Heyndrickxia acidicola: one gene and its partner. The protein of the gene in region 1 interacts with the protein of each later gene in a pairwise test. Links are inferred from orthologs where the notes say so. Each region holds a gene or a part of one and is shown on either strand. Other genes may lie near its edges.

Region 1 (3,263 bases):
CTGGAAGATCACCCATGAGTTCTTGACTTGAAAACCATTTGGTTAGTAGATAAAAGCGGGTCATTCTCGATATTGAATGATAAAGCGGACAATGACTATTCATTGTCTACCAGGGTGGTACCGCGGGAAACCTTCTCGTCCCTTTGTGGATGAGAAGGTTTTTTTTGTTTTTAGGGTAATAAAGAACATTCAGAAGCCTAATCAGTGCAGGAATGCATAAAGAAAATTTTGTCAATTATATGTAATGGCCTTATGATGATTCATTTTAACATAATTAGTTGTTTTATTTAGGAGGAGTAAAAGATGGAGTATAAAGATACCTTATTGATGCCTAAAACGGAATTTCCGATGCGAGGAAATCTTCCCAAAAGAGAACCTGAAATTCAGGAAAAATGGGAAAAGATGAATATTTACCAAAAAGTTCAGGAAAGAAATCAAGGAAAGCCATTGTTTATTTTGCATGACGGACCGCCTTATGCAAACGGTGATCTCCACATGGGCCATGCCTTAAACAAAACATTAAAGGACTTTATTGTAAGATATAAATCCATGACAGGCTTCAACGCACCGTATGTACCTGGCTGGGATACCCACGGCCTGCCAATTGAACAGGCATTAACTAATAAGGGTGTAAAACGAAAAGAAATGACAGTTGCTGAATTTCGAAAGCTATGTGCAGAATATGCCTATGAACAAGTTGATAACCAAAGGGCTTCCTTTAAAAGACTGGGAGTGCGCGGTGACTGGGAAAATCCGTATCTTACATTAAAGCCCGAATACGAGGCTCAACAAATTAAGGTTTTTGGAGAAATGGCAAGCAAAGGCTATATTTATAAAGGACTAAAGCCTGTATACTGGTCTCCATCCAGTGAATCAGCCCTTGCAGAGGCAGAAATTGAGTATCAGGATAAACGCTCAGCCTCCATTTATGTCGCCTTTAAAGTGAAAGATGGAAAAGGCGTGCTGGATAATGAAACAAAAATCATTATCTGGACTACTACACCTTGGACAATGCCTGCTAATTTAGGTATTTCAGTGCATCCAGATTTAAATTATGCCGTCGTTTTGGTCAATAATGAAAAATTTGTTGTGGCTGAAGCTCTTCTTGAAGAGGTTTCCAACGTACTTGAATGGGAGTCGCCAGAAGTGGTGAAAACTGTCAAAGGTCGCGATATGGAATATATTACAGCTGAACACCCTTTCTATGACCGCGAATCTTTAGTCATGCTTGGTGACCATGTTACAACTGAATCTGGAACAGGCTGTGTACATACAGCTCCTGGACATGGGGAAGATGACTTTATTGTTGGGAAAAAGTATGGCTTGGACGTTTTATGTCCCGTGGACGATAAAGGAAGAATGACAGCGGAGGCTCCAGGATTTGAAGGACTGTTCTATGATGAGGCTAATAAACCAATTACAGAAAAGCTTAAAGAGGTTGGCGCCCTTCTTAAACTGAATTTCTTTACCCACTCATATCCGCATGATTGGAGAACAAAGAAGCCGGTTATTTTCCGGGCAACTGCTCAATGGTTCGCCTCAATCGACGCTTTCCGTAATGAGCTTTTGGAGCAAATTAAAGAAGTGAAGTGGGTTCCATCTTGGGGAGAAACAAGATTATTTAATATGGTTCGTGACCGTGGGGATTGGTGTATCTCCCGCCAGAGAGCATGGGGTGTTCCAATTCCGGTATTCTATGCTGAAAATGGTGATGCCATTATTACAGAAGAAACAATCGAGCATGTTTCTGAATTATTCCGTGAGAATGGATCCAACGTTTGGTTTGAGCGTGAAGCAAAGGAGTTGCTTCCTGAAGGCTTTACCCATCCTGGAAGCCCGAATGGCCAATTCACTAAGGAAACAGACATTATGGATGTCTGGTTTGATTCAGGCTCTTCCCATCAGGGCGTGTTAGTTGAACGTGATGGACTTCAGCGTCCAGCAGATCTATATTTGGAGGGTTCTGACCAATATCGCGGCTGGTTTAACTCATCTCTTACAACCTCTGTTGCTGTTTCCGGCAAGGCACCGTATAAAGGAATTTTAAGCCACGGATTTGCACTCGATGGTGAAGGAAGAAAAATGAGTAAATCCTTAGGAAATGTTATTTTGCCTGGTAAAGTCATTAACCAAATGGGTGCCGAAATTGTTCGTTTATGGGTTGCATCAGTAGATTATCAAGCGGATGTTCGTGTATCTGATGCTATTCTTAAACAGGTTTCTGAAGTTTACAGAAAGATCCGTAATACTTTCCGTTTCTTGCTTGGCAACTTAAATGATTTCCAGCCTGATGCAAATAAGATCAGCTATGACCAGCTGCGCGAAGTAGATCAGTTCATGCTTGTAAAATTAAATCAATTAATCAAAACTGTTTGTACTTCCTATGAAAATTATGAATTCCCAAGCATTTATCATGCAATTAATAATTTCTGTACTCAAGATCTAAGTGCGTTCTATCTGGATTTTGCCAAAGACGTACTGTATATCGAAGCGGAAGATAATTATGAGCGCAGAGCGATGCAAACAGTCTTATATGAATGTTTAACAGTTCTTGCTAAATTATTATCACCTGTTCTTCCTCATACTGCTGATGAAGTGTGGGAATTCATTCCTGGAGTGGAAGGAGAAAGTGTTCAGCTGACGGATATGCCAGAGTACAAAGAGCTTCCGAATGCTTTAAAACTTGAAGAAAAATGGTCTAAATTCTTGGATCTTCGAGATGATGTATTAAAAGCATTAGAAGAAGCAAGAAATGCAAAAGTGATCGGAAAATCCCTGACTGCAAAAGTGACCTTGTATGTAAATAAAGAGATGAAGGAATTGCTGGAAAGCATTCATGAAAGTATGAACCAGCTCTTTATTGTCTCTGGTTTTGAAGTAAGAGGATCTAAGGGAGAAGCACCTGAAAATGCACTTGACCTTCAAAATGCTTCCATCGTAGTAGAAAAAGCAGAAGGTGAAACGTGTGAACGCTGCTGGATTGTTACACCGGAAGTGGGCAAAAATGAAAAGCACCCTACACTATGTCCGCGCTGTGCTGAAGTAGTGGAAAAAAATTATTAAAAGAAAAGCGTAAGCCGATTGCTAGTACAATATAAAGGAACCCCCAAAGGTAATTCTTTGGGGGTTTTGTATTATTTGTAACTTTTAGAAACAGTTACTCTTTAAACAATCCTAAAGATTGGGGATGATAAAATACAACAAACTGCATGGAGGGATAATGACATGAATGAGCAGCATGATGAACACTTTCGTTTTCTTCA
Region 2 (2,978 bases), 580 kb from region 1 along the record:
TCCGTTCGATATTTTCAGAAATGCAGGCGCTTATTGTATTAATTATTTTAATCATCATTGCAGCGCTTCTGTCACCTGTCTTTCTCACTGTAACCAACCTGTTAAATATCTTATTAGAGGTGGCTGTAACGGCTATTCTGGCAATAGGGCAGACTTATATAATCATTCTTGCAGAAATTGACCTGTCTGTTGGGGCGACATTAGGTCTTTCTGCTGCAGTAACCGCGGGTTTTTTGTCTCATGGGAACTTAGTGGTAGGTCTGATTATAGGAATGATTGTCGGCTTGGCTGCAGGGCTTATTAATGGATTACTTGTAACAATCGGAAAGCTGCCTTCCTTTATTGCTACATTAGGCACAATGACAGCATTCGCTGGATTGACATTGGTCATTACTCAAGGAAACCCAATCACCATAACCTCAAACTCATTTCAATACATTGGCCAGGGATTTATTGCAGGTGTCCCATTTCCTGTTTGGTTAATGGTCATTCTTTATGTGCTATTTTGGTTCCTGTTACACCGAACACATTTTGGCCGTTATGTATTTGCGACAGGAGGAAATGAAGAAGCAAGCCGCTTATCCGGGATCAATGTAAAGAAAGTGAAACTATTGTCATTTATTATGGCAGGTGTTTTATCAGCAATAGCGGGTTTTATATTAACCGCTCGATTAAGCTCTGCAGAACCCACTGCGGGAAGTGGTATGGAGCTTGATTCCATTGCTGCCGTTATTCTGGGTGGAACGAGTCTTACAGGCGGGAAAGGGGGGCTTATTGGAACGGTCATTGGTGCCATTATATTAGGTGTTTTAGATAATGGAATGAATTTATTGAATGTATCAGCCTTTTACCAGGGAGTAGCGAAAGGGGTGATTATTCTCTTAGCTGTATTATTGGATCGCAACATGAAGTCTTTATCATCACTTTCAAGACTTGCTAGTTTTAAAAAATCTGCATAATCTAATGGAGGAATTTTTATATGAAAAAGACATTTGCAGTAGCATTAAGTGTATTGGTAATAGGTGGCATGATTGCAGGCTGTAGTTCTAATTCATCTTCCGGAAGTGCAAGTGGTGCTTCAAAAGGGTCATCCTCAGCTTCATCTGGTAAAGAAATTGATATGATTATTAGCACCCTTAACAACCCTTTCTTTGTATCCCTGAAAAATGGTGCAGAAGCAGAAGCAAAAAAACTTGGCATTAATCTTGTGATTCAAAATGCTAATAACGATAATCAAACAGAGTTAAACCTGGCCCAAACGGATATTTTAAAAAAACCGGCAGCCTTGGTTCTCGACCCGGTAGACAGCAATGCTATTGTTGCATCTATAAATCAAGCAAACCAGGCAAAGATACCAGTTTATGCATTTGATCGATTGCCAACTGGCGGTAAATTGGAGACTTTTATTGGATATGACGCGATTAATGCTGGTAAAACGGCAGCTGACGCGTTAGCCAAAGCATTAAATGAAAAAGGAAATGTAATTGAAATACAAGGAATAATGGGAACGAATGTTGCACAAGACCGCAGCAAAGGCTTTGAACAGGAAATTGCTAAATATCCAAATATTAAAGTAGTTGCAAAACAACCCGCTGATTTTGACAGGGCAAAAGCACTTAACGTTATGACTAACCTTATTCAGGCACATTCTGATGTCAATGGTGTATATGCTGCAAATGATGAAATGGCAATGGGGGTCGTTTCGGCATTAAAAGCACGCGGTATGACTCAAAAAGTCACGGTTGTCGGGAATGATGGAATAAAGGATGCTCTTGATTCGATAACAAATGGAACAATGAAAGCCACAAATGCAGAGTCACCTTTTTATGAAGGAATGCAGGTTGCAGATATTGCAAAAGATATTCTAGATGGCAAGCAAGTAAAAAGCTCCACAACATTAGAAGGACAACTTGTAACAAAGGCAAATGTAGATAATTACTGGAAGCACCTAAAAGAAATTGGAGATCCACAAGACTAACCCATTAAAATAAGATGATTTTAAAGAAGGTGACTTAATAGCAGCTGTTATAGCTGTTGTTAAGTCATCTTTTGTAGGATAATAATTAAAAGACTGTTATAACCAGTCAGGATATGAGAATACCCGGTGTTTATGCTAAGACGTTTCCCTAGAACGCTAAGTCCTTTCGAAAATACCATTCCTATTAAAGTATTAGAATTTTTTTCGTTAAAGATAAAAAAAACAATGGTTCTGTTTACTCCTGAATTAGGGAGAAATGCAGTATGTAAGAAAATATTCTCAAAAATTGGCAGTGCTGATACTGAGAAGAGGAAATGAAAACCGATAATCAGATAAATCAGATCTAAAAAAAGAATGGCAACCCTCAATTCATTCTATGTTTTGGTCTGCCATTCTTTTTTGCTGAAATTTTTCCTCGCATACTCTTCATCTGTAAAAAAAGAGCACTCTACTAAAAAAAGATCAAAAGAAAAGTTGGTCAGGATCAGGGCTAACCTGTAATTAAGCGATGAACTGAGGGGCAGTTGCAATTGGCTCATCAAATAATCTTTTCTAGATTGCCTTATTTTCTATCTGCTATAAAGTCACATTTATGATCCATGTACAATTTCAAAAATAGTCCCTTGATTAAAATCAGTAACTTTCATAGAGCCATAAACCCCTATATAAAGCCTGGTTTGATCCAAATTGGTTCCCAAGCTAACGTAGTAAGCGGACTGGGAGCCAAAAGGACTGTCTGTTTCAATTATATTATAATCATTTAATTTCCCAATTGCTGTTCCCCTTGTATAAGCTAAAACACCTCTGGCCGGGTTCTGAGATTCTCCTTGTTTCGCAAGATCGGTAAACACTACGCTTCCCCTTAACTCGGGGATTCCATTCCCCAGATATGGCTGGACGCCTGTAAGGGCAGTTCCTCCAAACTTATCAGGGCGGGAATCCTTATGAAAATAGCTTGCCATTGGATGAAGGCGTGTCATTGATGTTGTTACCGCTTCAT

The links. The genes of interacting proteins can lie anywhere in the genome.
Region 2: the proteins of ileS (region 1) and A5N88_RS05645 interact in binary tests that used the Escherichia coli proteins (3 or more experiments, as listed by UniProt). The link is inferred for Heyndrickxia acidicola from one-to-one orthologs.

Annotation. Positions count from the first base shown.
Region 1 is NZ_KV440953.1:1,784,115-1,787,377, reverse strand. It holds ileS (isoleucine--tRNA ligase), read left to right. Parts: upstream 1-303; coding sequence 304-3,063; downstream 3,064-3,263. Other genes in the region: A5N88_RS08375 (TraR/DksA family transcriptional regulator), read left to right, coding at 3,226-3,263. UniProt on the Escherichia coli protein: Catalyzes the attachment of isoleucine to tRNA(Ile). As IleRS can inadvertently accommodate and process structurally similar amino acids such as valine, to avoid such errors it has two additional distinct tRNA(Ile)-dependent editing activities.
Region 2 is NZ_KV440953.1:1,201,272-1,204,249, reverse strand. It holds A5N88_RS05645 (substrate-binding domain-containing protein), read left to right. Parts: upstream 1-979; coding sequence 980-1,978; downstream 1,979-2,978. Other genes in the region: A5N88_RS05635 (PQQ-dependent sugar dehydrogenase), read right to left, coding at 2,569-2,978; A5N88_RS05650 (ABC transporter permease), read left to right, coding at 21-959. UniProt on the Escherichia coli protein: Part of the ABC transporter complex RbsABC involved in ribose import. Binds ribose. Also serves as the primary chemoreceptor for chemotaxis.